Allobranchiibius huperziae: one gene and its partner. The protein of the gene in region 1 interacts with the protein of each later gene in a pairwise test. Links are inferred from orthologs where the notes say so. Each region holds a gene or a part of one and is shown on either strand. Other genes may lie near its edges. The genes, in order: HNR15_RS01135 and dnaA.

The links.
Region 2: the proteins of HNR15_RS01135 (region 1) and dnaA interact in binary tests that used the Escherichia coli proteins (3 or more experiments, as listed by UniProt). The link is inferred for Allobranchiibius huperziae from one-to-one orthologs.

Annotation. Positions count from the first base shown.
Region 1 is NZ_JACCFW010000001.1:227,305-235,087, reverse strand. Bases 2,262-5,041 are described here. They hold HNR15_RS01135 (HU family DNA-binding protein), read left to right. Parts: upstream 2,262-3,403; coding sequence 3,404-3,679; downstream 3,680-5,041. Other genes in these bases: HNR15_RS01120 (universal stress protein), read left to right, coding at 4,850-5,041; HNR15_RS01125 (response regulator transcription factor), read left to right, coding at 4,144-4,803; HNR15_RS01130 (GlsB/YeaQ/YmgE family stress response membrane protein), read right to left, coding at 3,769-4,050; HNR15_RS01140 (hypothetical protein), read left to right, coding at 2,722-3,186; HNR15_RS01145 (ATP-binding cassette domain-containing protein), read right to left, coding at 2,262-2,590. In the rest of the region: HNR15_RS01155 (BTAD domain-containing putative transcriptional regulator), read left to right, coding at 1-756; HNR15_RS01150 (ABC transporter permease), read right to left, coding at 738-1,577; more of HNR15_RS01145, read right to left, coding at 1,577-2,261; more of HNR15_RS01120, read left to right, coding at 5,042-5,287; HNR15_RS01115 (TetR/AcrR family transcriptional regulator), read right to left, coding at 5,411-6,013; HNR15_RS01110 (aldo/keto reductase), read left to right, coding at 6,178-7,203; HNR15_RS01105 (hypothetical protein), read right to left, coding at 7,352-7,762.
Region 2 is NZ_JACCFW010000001.1:3,455,212-3,463,131, forward strand. What follows is about bases 3,458-6,374. They hold dnaA (chromosomal replication initiator protein DnaA), read left to right. Parts: upstream 3,458-4,156; coding sequence 4,157-5,593; downstream 5,594-6,374. Other genes in these bases: HNR15_RS18930 (hypothetical protein), read left to right, coding at 3,458-3,490; rpmH (50S ribosomal protein L34), read right to left, coding at 3,497-3,634; dnaN (DNA polymerase III subunit beta), read left to right, coding at 6,225-6,374. In the rest of the region: HNR15_RS16470 (ParA family protein), read right to left, coding at 1-59; 16S rRNA (guanine(527)-N(7))-methyltransferase RsmG, read right to left, coding at 277-1,035; HNR15_RS16480 (Jag family protein), read right to left, coding at 1,050-1,622; membrane protein insertase YidC, read right to left, coding at 1,669-2,796; membrane protein insertion efficiency factor YidD, read right to left, coding at 2,844-3,110; HNR15_RS16495 (ribonuclease P protein component), read right to left, coding at 3,107-3,421; more of HNR15_RS18930, read left to right, coding at 3,368-3,457; more of dnaN, read left to right, coding at 6,375-7,355; gnd (phosphogluconate dehydrogenase (NAD(+)-dependent, decarboxylating)), read left to right, coding at 7,581-7,920. UniProt on the Escherichia coli protein: Plays an essential in the initiation and regulation of chromosomal replication. Binds in an ATP-dependent fashion to the origin of replication (oriC) to initiate formation of the DNA replication initiation complex once per cell cycle.

The DNA of each region.
Region 1 (7,783 bases):
GCGGCGCGAGAGGCGGAGCGCGCGATCGACGTCCTGCTGCGCCTGCACGCGGTGGACGACGCCGCGCAACAGCGGATGGTCATCGCGCTGGGCGCGATCGACGCGGGCGACCTCGCCGAGGCGCAGTCGCAGGCCGAGCGACTCGAGGCGGAGACCGCCGAGGTCGGCGTCGTGGGGTGGGGTTCCTCGGAGCCGGTGCGCGCCGAGCTCGCCTTCGCGCGGGGGGATCGGCAGTCGGCCGCCCGGTTGCACCTCGACGGCTGGTGCCTGATGCAGCGACTGACCGTCTCGCTAGCCATGTCCCTGGACCGGGCCGCCCCGTGGCTGCTCTTCGGCCGCGCCGCGTATCTGCACAGCGTGGTGCTGGCCGACACCGCCGGCGCGCCCGACGCCGCCAGCACCACGGCGTACGTCGAATCCCTCGAAGCGCTGAGCGAAACCCTCGCCGGGTCGCTCGCCGACCTGGACCACCCCTCCGCGGGCGCCCTTGCGTTCGCCGTCGGTCGGTGGGTCGTCACGCACCTGCCGGACGCCGCGGACACCGGCGCCCGGCTGATGGTCCTCGCTCACGCCTCCGGCTACAACCAGGTGTATCCCTCGATGGACTGGGAGCGCGCGGTCCGCGACGTGCAGCAGGTCGCGCCCGATCTCATCGACCGGGCACGACCTGGGATCGGCGACGACTCCGCCGCACGTTTCACGCAGCTGCGCGAGACGGTCGACCGGCTGCGGTCGGCTCAGAGCTTGCGGCGGTAGGACCGCACCGACAACGGCGCGAAGATCGCGATGACCGCGGCGCAACCCAGCAGCGCCCACCCGACCTCGGCGGTGACGTTGCCGTCGTTCATCAGATCGCGCGCCGCGGTGACCACGTGCGAGACAGGGTTGACGTCGACGAACGCGCGCAGCCACCCGGGCATCGACCCGGCCGGCACGAACGCGTTGGACAGGAACGTCAGCGGGAACATGATCATCATCGAGGTGCCCTGCACGCTCTGCGCGGACTTCATCACGGTGCCGACCCAGGTGAAGACCCAGGCCATCGACCATCCGGTGACGACGAGCAGCAGGACCGCTGCGAGCACCCCGAAGACGCCGCCGCCGGGCCGGTAGCCCATCACCAGTCCCACCAGCACCGTGAGCGTCGAGGCGATCGCGTAGCGCACCAGGTCGGCCACCATCGGGCCGGCGAGCGGTGCGATCCGCGCGATCGGCAACGACCGGAAGCGGTCGAAGACTCCCTTGTCCATGTCCTCGCGCAGCTGGGTGCCGGTCGCCACGCAGGCGGTGAGGACGGTCTGCGCCAGGATGCCGGGGATGATCAGCGGCAGATAGCGCCCGACGCTGCCGGAGACGGCGCCGCCGAACACGTAGGTGAACATCACCGTGAAGACGATCGGCAGCACCATCACGTCGACGAGTTGCTCGGGGTTGCGGCGCATCTTCATCAAGGCTCGCCACGCCATGCTGAAGGTCTGCTCAACCGTCGCGCGGGTGCCGACGTGCGGACGCGGCTGCACGACTTTCGTTGCGAGTGGTGTTGCCGTCGTTGAGGTTTCGAGCTGTGCGGTGGTCATCAGGCAACTCCCTGGTCGGTGGAACGGGATGAGTCGTGCTGGGTGTCCTCGCCGGTGAGCGCGAGGAAGACCTCGTCGAGGGTCGGCTTCTGCACCGAGAGCGACTCGACGGCGATGCCGGCCTCGCGCAGCGCGATCAGCACCCCACCGGCGCGGTCGGCGTCGGCGAGCGGGATCGTGAAGCCGGCGCGGTCAGGGGTGCGTACGGCGGTGTCGCCGATGAGGCGCTCGGCGATCCGGGCCGCCTCGGCGACCTGGCCGACGTCGCGGACGCCGAGCTGCAGGCTGGATCCGCCGACCTTCGCCTTGAGCTGGTCCGGGGTGCCTTCGGCGACCATCCGACCGTGGTCGATGACGGCGATGCGGTCGGCCAGCTGGTCGGCCTCGTCCAGGTACTGGGTGGTGAGCAGGACGGTGCACCCGTCGGCCACCAGGCCACGGATCGTCTCCCACATCTGGCCGCGGGTGCGCGGATCCAGACCGGTGGTCGGTTCGTCGAGGAAGATGACCGGCGGGCTGGTGATGAGGCTCGCCGCCAGGTCGAGCCGACGGCGCATGCCGCCGGAGAACTGCGCGATCTGCCGGTCGGCCGCCTCCGACAACCCGAACTGCTCGAGCAGTCGGGCGGCCCGCGCCCGTGCGTCCCGCAGCGAGAGTCCCTGCAGCCGGCCGAACAGCCGCAGATTCTCTGCAGCCGTGAGGTTCTCGTCCACCGAGGCGTACTGCCCGGTGACGCCGATCAGCTGCCGGATGATGTGCGGCGACGCCTGCACGTCGTGCCCGAGGATGCGCGCCGTACCGGCGTCGATGGGCAGCAGCGTGGCGAGCATCTTCAGCATGGTGGTCTTGCCGGCACCGTTGGGTCCGAGCACGCCGTAGATCTCGCCCGGCCGCACCCGCAGGTCGATGCCGTCGACCGCGCGGGCCGCGCCGAACTGTTTGACCAGACCGGTCGCTTCGACGGCGAGCGGGCCGGTCGGCGCAGTGGGAAGGTGGGTGATCTGTGTGGTCATGCGGACACCGTGCGGCCATCCGGTTTCACGCCGGTGTCACGGCGCTTTCACCCGGTGTCACGAACGAGCGCAAGCTGACCGGTACGCCGCCGGTAGGGTCGAGCGCGACATCACACGCTAGGAGACCAGACATGGGCAAGCTGTCGTTTCTCGTCGGATTCGGCGCCGGGTACGTCTTCGGCGCCAAGGCGGGCGAGCGCCGCTACGAGCAGATCAAACTGCAGGCGGCCAGGGCCTGGGAGCACCCGGCGGTGCAGGAGCAGGTGACCAAGGCGAGCGAGCAGATCCGCGAGCGCGGTCCCGAGGTGGCCGCCGCCGCCGGCCAGGCAGCCGCCGCGGGTGCGGGGCAGGCCGTCAAGAACGCCGCCACCGCCGCGCTGCACGCAGCCACCGGCAAGAAGGAGGGGCCCGTCGTGCAGGGGACCATCGCCGAAGGCGCCTCGGCCGACGCTCCGGGCGGCGTACCGGTCGACGCGGACACGGTCGACGCACCGCCGGTGTCGTCGCAGCCCGACGCCGCGCGCGCCGCGGCCGAGGCCGCGGAGGCGCACCCGGTCGACGCCGACACCGACAGCGGCGAGTCGAAACTGGACTGAGGACGCGTTTTTCCGACGCGCCCGGCGGTGTGGGCTTTTGACACCGGGCCGCAGGCGTCTACGGTGAAGAACGATCGCGTGCCGCGGAATACCGCCGAATTGTGGGTATGCCGTGCACCATCAGTACCGTCAGCTCCGCCGGTCACGCGCCGGCGGGCGGATCCGGCCAGCGCCGGATCCGATCCCTCTTCAAGCGAACGAACAGAACAGGACTTCCATGAACCGCACTGACCTTGCGAGCACCATTGCGCAGCGCACCGGCGTCAGCGTCAAGGACGCCACCTCGGTGATCACCGGCCTGAACGACGTCATCCTCGAGGCCATCGGCCGCGGCGAGAAGGTGCAGCTGCCCGGTCTGCTGACCGTCGAGCGCGTCGAGCGTGCGGCTCGCACCGGCCGTAACCCGCAGACCGGCGCCGAGATCCAGATCCCCGCGTCGCACGCGGCGAAGGTCACCGCCGGCAGCAAGCTGAAGGCCGCCGCGAAGGGCTGACCGCTCCACACACCTGCAAAAGGCCCCTCACCAGTGATGGTGAGGGGCCTTTCGTTGCCTCCCCCGGATGGCAGGCACGTGTCCTGGTGTCAGGCACGAACCGAGCTGCGGCGGTTGCCGACGCGAGTCCAGATCAGGAGCGCGATGACGGCGCCGATGATCGATCCGATGATGCCGGACGGCTGCAGGAAGCCGCCTCCGGCGTCCTTGTGGAAGATCACGTAGCCGAGGAATCCGCCGATGAACGAGCCGACGATGCCGAGCACGATGGTCATGAGGATGGAGATGTCCTGCTTGCCCGGGACGATGAGGCGGGCGATCGCGCCCGCGATCAGTCCGACGACGACGATGGTGATGATGAGACCCAACATGGCGAGCCTTCCGATAGAGGAACTGTGTACTCCTAGAGATTTTCACCCCTAGGGCTGCTGCAACACACCCCTAGGGAGGTTTAACGTGGAGGAGTGCCCCAAGCCCCCATCACCGTCGCCCTGGTGGACGACTACGACGTCGTCCTGCTCGGCGTCGCGAAGATCATCGACCAGTACCGCGACCGGGTGATCATCGCCGAGATCGACACCAACCAACCGCTGAGGGACACCGTCGACGTCGTGCTCTACGACGCGTTCGCCCAGCCGGAGTCCGACCGCGAGGAGATCGGGGTGCTCATCCGCAGCCCCTGCGCGCGCAAGGTGATCGTCTACACCTGGAACTTCCACCCCGAGCTGGTCGAGAGCGCGCAGCGGCAGGGTGTGCACGGCTACCTGTCCAAGGCACTTCCCGCCCGGGAGTTCATCGCGGCCATCGAGGCGGTGCACGCGGGCGAGATCGTCATCAGCGATCCGCCGGGCCGCGCCCGCCCGGTGACCGGGCTGGACTGGCCCGGCCGGGGCGAGGGTCTCACCGAGCGCGAGTCGGAGATCCTGGCCCTGATCACCCAGGGCCACAGCAACGCGGAGGTGTCCTCACGCACCTTCCTCAGCCCCAACACCGTCAAGTCCTACATCCGCGCGATCTACCGCAAGATCGACGTGTCCAGCCGCACCCAGGCCGTGTTGTGGGGCGTCGACAACGGCTTCTCACCCGACCATCGACGGATCGATCACTGGCGTGGGGGTCCGTGACCGGTAGGTCTCCCGCGATCCGGTGCGGGTTCGATACCGTCCGAAGATGACGCAGGACGGCGCTCCACCCAAGGTCGTGATCGTGGTCGGTGTCGACGGGTCGGAGTCGGCGACCCATGCGGGCGCGTACGCCGTCGGCATGGCCCGCCGGATGAACGCCACCCTCGTCGCCGTCTACGTGCACACCCTCGGCGTGTACGCCGCTGCCGCACCCGCCGCCATCCCGCTGCTGCGGGAGACCCAGGCCGGAGTGGTTGCCGACATGCGCCGCCAGATCGCCGAGTCCGGGGTCGTCGACGACCTCGACTTCGAGATGGTCGAGCGGCACGGCAATCCCTACAAGGAGATCGTGGCGGTCGCCACCGAGCGCCGCGCCGACGCAGTGGTGGTCGGTGCCTCCAGCCAGGCCGGCCACCGTCTCGTGGGCTCGCTCGCGGTCCATCTGGTGCGCGACGCGAAGTGGCCGGTCACGGTCGTCCCCTAGCCCACCCTCGTCAGCCGCCCGTCGACACTGCGTCGCGACGGTCGGGCGTATTCGTGCATCGATGATTCCCCGAGAGTCCGTTCTCGGTGACGCTGCACGGGGGAGATCTGCGCCCGGTCGTGATCAGCCGACGTCCTCCGACCGAAGTCCGGCGAGCAGCAGCCGCACCATCCGCTCCGCGCGTCCGCCACTCCGGCTAGGGGTCGGGCCGCCGTCGTGGCACAGGTTCGCCACGGCGCCCAGGAACTCCCCCGCGACCACACGCTGGCTGATCTCCCCGGACTCGGTCGCTGCGTCGAGCAGACGCTCGAGAGTCGGAGCCAGGCGGGTCGAGAAGTACTCCGCGAGCGGCTCGTACGCGGGATCCCCCGAGTGCAGAGCTCCCGCGAGTCCACGTTTGGTGGCGACGAACTGGGTGTAGCGCATGACCCAACGGTCCAACGCTTCACCGGGAGGGTAGGCGGCCTCGAGGTCGGTGGCCGCCGCGACGCAGGCGTCCATCTCGCGTCGGAAGACCGCCGAGATGAGGTCGGAACGCAGCGGGAAGTGGCGATAGAGCGTGCCCACACCCACGCCGGCCCGCTCGGCGATGGACCGCACCGGCGCGTCGACACCCGACTCGGCGAAGACCGCCTTGGCCGCCTCCACCAGCGCGTCGATGTTCAACCGGGCGTCCGCGCGCTGGCGGCGCGGCTCCCCGCCGTCCCCGTCCGTGGTGTGAGGCACGCGACGTCTCCTCTGTAAAAGGAACATGATTCCGGATAGGCTGCTATCTTAGAGGAACGACGTTCCGCTAAGCCGCAGCATTCGTGAGAACTGCAGTGTCCACGATGCGCGACGGCCAGTACCTACCCGCCCACGCCTGACGACTCACCTCGAGGAGCACTCGGATGAAGTACCGCACACTCGGCCGCACCGGCATCAAGGTCACTCCCTACGCCCTCGGCGCGATGATGCTCGGCTCGCTCGGAAACCCCGACCGCCAGGACGGGATCCGCATCATCCACCGAGCGCTGGACGCCGGCATCAATTTCGTCGACACCGCCGACCGCTACGGGGACTCCGAGGAAGTGGTCGGCGAGGCACTGAAGGGCCGACGCGACGAGGTCGTTCTCGCCACGAAGTTCTGGGGACCCGTCGACGATGACCTCAACCACCGGGGTGCTTCCCGTCGGTGGATCATGCAGGCCGTCGAGCGTTCGCTGCGCCGCCTGCAGACCGACCACATCGACCTCTATCAGCTGCACCGGCCCGACCCGGACACGGACATCGACGAGACCCTCTCAGCGCTCACCGACCTCGTGCGTCAGGGAAAGGTCCGCGCGATCGGCACGTCGTCGATGCGTGGGTCGGAGATCGTCGAGGCCCAATGGATGTCCGAGCGGCGGGGATTCGAACGGTTCCGCACCGAGCAGCCGAACTACTCGATCCTGGACCGCGAGATCGAGAGGGAGATCCTCCCCGTCGCCGAACGCTACGGAATGGGCACGCTCGTCTACAGCCCGCTCGCCGGCGGCACCCTCACGGGCCGCTACCGGGCGAACCAGGACAACGACAACTTCCGCTCGGCGCGTACCGGCATGCGCCACTTCCGGGACGAACGGCGCCTCGCCGCCGTCGAGCAGCTCATCGCGCTGTCCGACGACCTCGGCGTGAAGCTCACGCACCTCGCGATGGCGTTCGCCATCGCCCACCCGGGCGTGACGTCCGCCATCGCCGGGCCACGCACGATGGAGCAGCTCGAGGACACCCTCGCCGGTGTGGACCTGGAGCTCTCGGACGACGTGCTCGACCGTATCGACGCGATCGTCCCGCCCGGGGAGAGCATCGGTGCGATGGACATGGTCTACCGCGGTCCTGCGGTCGGCGACCAGACCATGCGCCGACGCCCCGCCGCAGAGCGCTCAGCCGCCTGATCGCGACGTTCCCGACGCGATACCCGTGGGTGTCCGTGGGGATCGGCGCGCGGGCACGCCAGCACGCCATCCGTACTCGAGCGAATCCTCGGGAGTGCAAGAGCGCGTGCGGAATCCGACTGGCCCGGCCCATCACCGGGCACGGTGGTCAGTCGGCGTTGCGGAACAGGTAGAACCCGGTGACGAGGCCCCGAGTCACCATGCCCTGACCCGTTCCGAGCATCCGGTTCGTCGTCGTGGCGCCCGTCTCTATGAACGCGTGGCTGACGTGTTCCAGCCGCCACCCGATCTCCTCGATCTGCCCCAGGGTGTCGGGGGCACTAGCGTGTGGCCGCAGTGTGTTGTCCGATGACCCGAACGCGCTGGCTGCTCCCTTCAGTTGCGCGGCGTCGAGTTGCGCCTCGAAGAACCGGTCGCCACGCTTCTTCGCCTCTGTGGCCTGCCCGACCGGTGTGCGCAGAAATGCCTCCCGGGCCCGCTGGTCTTCAGCCTGCTGCGCCTGCAGTTTCCTCTGCGCGGCCTCGACCTGCTTCTCTTCGTCGCTTTTTCCCCATGGCATGGCGTGCCCCTTGCTCGTAGA
Region 2 (7,920 bases), 3.2 Mb from region 1 along the record:
ACAGACGCTGCGCCGTCCGTCACGATCTCCGTTTCACGTGAAACAGGAACGACATCGATGCCCTCGGCCGTCTCGGCCGGGGAAAGTCGCACCCTGTCGTCGACAGCGATCCACCCCGTGGGCGCGGGGCGGTCGGCAGATACCTCCAGCAGGTCATGCTGTATTTCGCGATCGCGACCGGGCCAGCCGGTGGGCGTCTCTGCGGCGGCGGGATGTCCGGGGCCTCGGGATGTCACCGGGTCGCTCCTCGTGATGCTGATGGTGGCGGGGCCGACGTCAGCCCTTGGACTTCGCGCTCCGTGCTCTTGCGGACCGCTCGGACTTCTTCGACTTCTTCGCTGCTGGGGCAACGGACTCTGCCTTCGTCTCCTGTGCGGACTGCGGAGTCCGTCGACGGCCGGCCAGGATGCGGACCACGGTGGTCGGCGGTTCGACCAGACCGACCCCGCACTCTACGACCTCGTGTGAGACGACCCCGGCCTGTCTCAACACCCGCTCGGCGTCCTGCAGCTCCTCGGTCGCGGACGCTCCCTTGAGGGCGAGCATGGTGCCCCCGTCGCGCAGCAGAGGCAGGCTCCACCCGACGAGTTGGGACAACCGGGCGACCGCACGCGAACAGACGACGTCGACGGCGAGATCGGTGGCGTTCTGCGCACGTGCGCGCCGTACCTGCACGTTGTCCAGGCGTAGTTGCTCGACGGCGGTGTCCAGCCAGGTCACCCGTCGCTGCAACGGCTCGACCAGCGTCACCCGCAGGTCCGGACGGACGATCGCCAAGACGAGGCCGGGCAGGCCGGCGCCGGACCCGACGTCGGCCACCTGAGCATCCGGCGGGATCAGATCTGCCACGACGGCGCAGTTGAGCAGGTGACGTTCCCACAGGCGCGGCACCTCGCGGGGGCCGATCAGACCGTGATCGACACCCGTGGTCGCCAGCAGTTCGGCGTATGCCAGCGCCCGACCCAGTCGATCACCGAAGACGGTGGCGGCTGCGGCGGGCGGTTCGGGCAGGGTCGTGGAGCCGTGGTGTTCCACGTGAAACCGAGGAACTACCGCTGCGGCAGGACGACGACGTACCGCCGGGGCTCGACGCCCTCGGACTCCGAGCCCAGCCCGGCCGCGAGCACGGCGTCGTGCACGACCTTGCGCTCGAAAGCGCTCATCGGCTCCAACGACTGCCGCTCACCGGTCTCCTTCGCTGCCGCCGCTGCATCGGCGGCGATCCGCGTCAGCTCCTCGCGGCGCGCGGCGCGGTGGCCGGCGACATCCAGCATCAGGCGACTGCGCTCACCGGTCTCAGCCTGCACGGCCAACCGGGTCAGCTCCTGCAGGGCCTCGAGGACCTTGCCGTCCTGCCCGACGAGGCGGCGCGGAACGCGGCCTTCTTCGGAGTCCACGATCGCGACGGCGGCGCGGTCCCCGTCGACGTCCACATCGATGTCACCGTCGAGGTCGGCGATGTCGAGCAACGTCTCGAGGAAGTCGGCCGCGATCTCACCTTCGCGGTCCAGCCCCGAGGAGCGGTCGGCGGCCGGCCGCGCAGCCTGCGACGCAGTCCCCTCCGTCCCCTCTGTGTCCACTCGTTCGTCGACCTGCTCGGACTGGTCGGTGTCCTGCGTCATGAGAGCTCCAGATTCTGTGTCTGCCGGTGGGTGCGAACGGTCGGCATCACCGTTTGCGCTTGGTCTTGGCGCGCGGAGGCGCGACGTTCTTCGCAGTGGTCGTGGTGATCTTGGTGTCCCCGGACGTCGACACCGCGGTCGTGGATCCGCCGGACGTGCCGTTCGAGGAGACGTCGGTGGGCTGCCCGGTGGAGGGGGTCGGGCGACGCTTGCCCTTCTTCGGCTGCACCCGCTGCCCGCTCACCTTGGGTTTAGCGGCGTCCTCGCCCTCGGCAGGCGCTTCCGCGGCGGCGACTGCGGCCGCCTTGTCCAGACTCACGGCCGCACCTGGCATCGGCTTGCCCTTGGCGCGACGACGTTCTTCCAAGGCCTTCTCGGCCGCGGAGCCGGGTGCGGGCATCCGCCGGATCACGTAGAACTGCTGTCCCATGGTCCAGAGGTTGGTGGTCAGCCAGTAGATCAGGACACCGATGGGGAAGTTCGGGCCGGTGACGAAGAAGAACAGCGGCATCACGTACATGATGATTTTCTGCTGCTTGGCCATCGGGTTGTCCAAGGCCGCAGCCGGCATGTTCTTCTGCATCAGCTGACGCTGGGTGATGAACATCGTGGCCGACATCAGCACGATGAGGCCCATCGTGAGGACCTTCGCGGCCAACGAGTGGCTGCCCAGGAAAGTGTCCGACAGCTTCGCGCCGAAGAGGGTCGACTGCTCCGCCTGACGCGCCGCGGCGTGGGTCATCAGACCGATCGACTTGTGGCGCCCGTCGCCGATCTTGCCCAGGTTGTTGAGCACCCGGAAGAGAGCGAAGAAGAACGGTGCCTGGAGCAGGATCGGCATACAGGAGCTGAACGGGTTGGTGCCCGTCCGCTTGTAGAGCTCCATCGTCTCTTCCGTCATCTTCTGACGGGACTCGGCGTCCTTCTTGCCCTTGTACTTCTTCTGGATCGCCTGGATCTCCGGCTGGATGAGCTGCATCCGGCGCGAGGTCTTGATCTGCTTGACGAAGAGCGGGATCAGCAGGACCCGCAGGACGATGACCAGGCCGACCACCGAGAACGCCCATGTCCACCCGGAGGTGGGGTTCATGCCGATCTTGCTCAGACCGTTGTGGAAGCCCACCATCACGAGGGCGACGAACCACTCGAGCGGGAAGAGCAGGGTGTCAATCATGGTGTCCTCGGTGCTTCTCGGGTGAGCTGATCAGGATGAGGGGGCGGTCACGCCGCGTGGTGCACGTCGCCGGACACCTTCGCCGGTGGAACGTGGTCGACTCCGCCGGGGTTCCACGGATGGCACCGCAGCAGCCGGCGCGCGGTCAGCCAACTGCCCTTGAAGGGCCCGAACCGGGTGAGGGCGGTGACCGCGTACGCCGAGCAGGACGGCGTGAACCGGCACGACGGCGGGAAGAGTGGGGAGATCCACCGCTGGTAGAGCCGCACCAGCAGGACGAGCGGCGCGGCCAGCCAGCGGTTGAGGGTGCTCATCGCAGCCGCGACAACGCCTGATGCAGCTGGCGCCGCAGATCCTCGCGCACACGAGGGGTGGGTGCACCAGCGAGCGGCGGGTTGGCGCGTACGACGAGATCCACGTCAGCGGGGACGGCGCCGAGCTCCGCCGCGATGACGTGCCGCAGGACCCGCTTGGTGCGAGTGCGGACCACGGCGTTGCCGACGGCCTTGGAAACGACGAAACCCACCCTCGGGACGGCCGAGCCGTCCGCGGGGCGGGAGACGTGTGCTGCATGGACCACCAGCAGGTCACCCCCGCTGCGCCCCGCTCCGCGACCGCGGAGCACGGCCCGGAACTGCGCCGGGCGGCGCAGGCGGTGCGCTGCCGGCAGCACGGGATGCGGGGTTCGATGTGATCGGACTCAGGCGGAGAGGCGCTCGCGGCCCTTACGGCGGCGCGAGGCGATGATGGAGCGGCCGGCGCGCGTCCGCATCCGCAGGCGGAAGCCGTGGGTCTTGGCCCGTCGACGGGTGTTCGGCTGGAAGGTGCGCTTGCTCACGTGTCACTCCGGTCGGATGCCTGGGTCGTGGTGACCCAGATGGTTCGAGATGGTGCCTGGTCAGGTGGTCTCCAGTGTCAACTGCGGCCACCACGGAGCGCCGATCCCCGGGCGATGTACGCAAAGACGCACCTGCCGGTTCTCGACTCACCGTCCATGCTCACAGGGCACGAGACGACCAAAACTCTACGGGCGGCCGGGGACAGTGGTCAAACTCGGCACGCTCACGGACGGTATCTTCGCCACCGCCGCCCGCAAACGATCCAGCAAACCGGTTCCAGAGCCGCCGTTCCAGCCGACACGCCGCACGCTGCTGAACAGAAACCGTCCGCGAGGTTGCCGTGGGGGGTCCTGGTTGTTACGGTCAGGTTCGCTTCGAATGGGGGAAATTATTCACAGCCTGTGGAGAACCCTGTGGATGACGGTCGGTACGCTCCCCGCAGACATTCGACAGCGACCTACTGGGCACCCGTTCGACGGTGACCATCATGAGCTGACCAGGCAGCGAGGAGTACGACGACCGTGAGCGAATCGGACCACGATCTCGCCTTCGTCTGGCACTCCACCCTGATGACGCTGGAGGATTCCGGCATCGCCCAGCGCGACCGGGGCTACCTGCGCCTGGCCCGCCTGATCGGCGTCGTCGGTGAGACCGCCGTACTCGCGGTGCCCTTCGAACACACCAAACGCATCGTCGAGTCGGACCTGATCGACTCGGTGTCCGCGGCGCTCAGCGAGCAGCTGTCCCAGACCGTGACGCTGGCGGTGACCGTCGATGAGTCCCTGCGGCCGCCCGACCAGAGCGCCGAGGCCGGCGAACTCTTCCCGATCGACATCGTGGAGAAGCCCGCGCCGGTGGAGAAGCCGCCGGCACCGCCGGCCCGTGGTCCGGTCTCGACCAGCGCCCGCGGCGGTGCGGCGACCAACGACCCGCGACTGAACCCGAAGTACACCTTCGACACCTTCGTCATCGGTGCCGGCAACAGGTTCGCCTGCGCCGCGGCCCAAGCGGTCGCCGAGACGCCGGCGCGCTCGTACAACCCGCTGTTCATCTACGGCGACTCCGGACTGGGCAAGACCCACCTGCTGCACGCGGTGGGTCACTACGTGCGCAGCTACTACCCTCAGATGCGGGTGCTCTACGTGAACTCCGAGGAGTTCACCAACGACTTCATCAACTCCATCCGCGACGACAACGCCAGCCGCTTCCAGAAGCGCTACCGCGACGACGTCGACGTGCTGCTCATCGACGACGTGCAGTTCCTGCAGGGCAAGGAGAGCACCCAGGAGGAGTTCTTCCACACCTTCAACTCGCTGCACAACGGCGAGAAGCAGATCGTGCTGACCAGTGACCAGCCGCCGAAGCTGCTGAGCGGGCTGGAGGATCGGATGCGGTCCCGGTTCGAGTGGGGCCTCACCACCGATGTGAAGCCGCCGGACCTCGAGACGCGTATCGCGATCCTTCGCAAGAAGGCCATCGCGGACAAGATGGGGATCCCCGACGAGGTGCTGAGCCTGATCGCCAGCAGGGTGCCGAGCAACATCCGCGAGCTCGAGGGCGCGCTGATCCGCGTCACGGCGTACGCGTCGGTGTCGGCCCAGGAGATCACCATGGAGCTGGCGACGCACGTCCTGAAGGACCTGATGCCGAGCGCCAACCCCGGCCAGATCGGGGTCTCCACGATCATGGCCAAGACGGCGGCGTACTTCGACCTCACCGTCGACGATCTGTGCGGCTCGTCCCGCAGTCGCACCCTGGTGAACGCCCGGCAGATCGCCATGTATCTGTGCCGTGAACTGACCGACCTGTCGCTGCCGAAAATTGGTCAACAATTCGGTGGGCGCGATCACACCACGGTGATGCACGCGGACCGTAAGATCCGTCAGCAGATGGGTGACCGGCGTCACCTGTACGACCAGATCAGTGAACTGACCCTTCAGATCCGCCGCGCCACCTGACGCTCCGTCCACACAGTTGTCCACCGTTTTCTGGGGATAACTATGTTTCTCGACCCCTCAGATGTGACCTACATCACCTGACGTGCGGTCCGGAGTCGATATTCCCCACCCCGTTGTCCCCACCCTGTGGATAAGTCTGTGGGTAGCGCCGTTCCGCGCAACACGCCGCGTCACCTCCGCCTCGCGCCGGTCCATCCACAATTCCCTGGGGAAAACAACGCCAAACGGTGGATCGCGGCCCTTCTGCAAGGCCCCGTCGGTGTACGACGTGTGAACAGCGCCCGACCGTCCACCGGACCCCCGGTTCATCCACATCCACCACCCCCAACCGGTCCACAGCCCCCGGCGACCTGGTTGCCGCTCGTTCCGGCGATTTCCTGTCGTTCTCCACAGCATCCACAACCGCTACTACGACGACTAACGATTTCTGGAGATCCTGTTGCGCCCCGACAGCTGGGGAGAACGACAAGAGCCACGGGACCCGGACCGAACAACATCGATGGACCGCTTCGGTTGGCGGGCGGGTCCCTGCCGACTAGGGTCGGTCTGCGCCAGACGACCGCTGCCTGAAGCGAGCGCCGTCGACGCATCCCTGCACCCGAACGAGCAGCTACTGAGGACGGTCCGTGTCGTGAAGCTCCAGGTCGAACGCGATGTGCTTGCCGAAGCGGTCACCTGGGCCGTACGCGGCCTGTCCACCCGCCCGCCCGTACCGGTCCTGGCCGGTGTGCTGCTGGAAGCCGCCGAGGACTCGCTCACGCTGAGCGCCTTCGACTACGAGGTCTCGGCCAAGGTCACCGTCCCCGCTCAGGTCGACGAGCCCGGCGAGACCCTGGTGATGGGCCGGCTGCTGTCGGAGATCTCCCGGTCGCTGCCGGCCAAGCCGGTCTCGCTGGCCGTCGACGGGTCCAAGCTGACGGTCTCCTGCGGGTCCAGCCGGTTCGCGCTGCAGCAGATGCCCACTGCGGACTACCCCACGCTGCCGATCTCTCCGGAGCCCAGCGGTTCGGTGCAGGGCGACATCTTCACCCAGGCGGTCGCGCAGGTCTCCATCGCGGCCGACCGCGGCGACACCCTGCCGATCCTGACCGGTGTCCGGATGGAGATCGAGGGCGACAAGCTGAGCCTGTTGGCCACCGACCGCTACCGGCTGGCCCTGCGCGAGCTCACCTGGAACCCCAGCACCGCGGACGCCTCGCACGTCGCGCTGATCCCCGCGCGCACGCTGTCGGACACCGCTCGCGCCCTCGGCGCGTCCGGCACGGTCGGCATCGCCCTCGGTCACGCGGCAGGCGGTGAGGGCCTCGTGGGGTTCGAGGCCGGTCGACGCCGCAGCACCAGCCGACTGCTGGACGGGGAGTACCCGAAGGTCACCGCCATCTTCCCGACGAGCGTGGACACCGTCGCGGTGCTCAACACCGCCACGCTGACCGAAGCCGTCAAGCGCGTAGCGCTGGTGGCCGAGCGCAACGCCGCCGTACGGCTGCGCTTCAGCGAGGGCCAGGTCGGCATCGAGGCCGGTCAGGGCGACGACGCCCAGGCCAGCGAGGCCGTGGAGTGCAACCTGCAGGGCCCGGAGCTGGAGATCGCCTTCAACCCGCAGTTCCTGCTCGACGGCCTGGGAGCCATCGGCACGTCGTACGCGCGGATGTCCTTCACCCAGCCCAGCCGCCCCGCGGTGCTGTCGGGGCAGGCCGAGGCGGACGGCGACGCTGACGAGAGCTACCGCTACGTGCTGATGCCGGTGCGCTTCGCGAGCTAGACCGTGCGCAGCGCAGGTTGTGAGCGAGCACAGCGAGCACGCGGCCGCAGCGGAGTACGGTCGCGGCTCGCGAACGAAGGAACAACGAGCTGAATCCGCGATTGTCAGCGGATCAGTGGCATCTGCGTCAGTAGGACGCTGACAACCGAGCGGGAGTAGCGTCGGGCCCGAGATCGGCTCGCGGATCCTGCGAGTACCTGACCACTGGCGAACAAGGAGTTGGACATGCAGATCGGCTTGATCGGGCTGGGCAAGATGGGCGGCAACATGCGCGACCGCATCCGTGCCGCAGGTCACGAGGTCGTCGGGTACGACACCGACCAGAAGATCAGTGACGCCAAGGACCTCAAGGATCTGGTCTCCAAGCTCTCGGCGCCACGGGTGGTGTGGGTGATGGTGCCCGCCGGCAAGGTCACCGACTCCGTGATCAACGACCTGTCCGACCTGCTCGAGGCCGGCGACCTCATCGTCGACGGTGGCAACAGCAAGTTCACCGACGACGAGCGGCACGCCCAGGAGCTGGACAGGAAGGGCATCGCCTTCGTCGACTGCGGTGTCTCCGGCG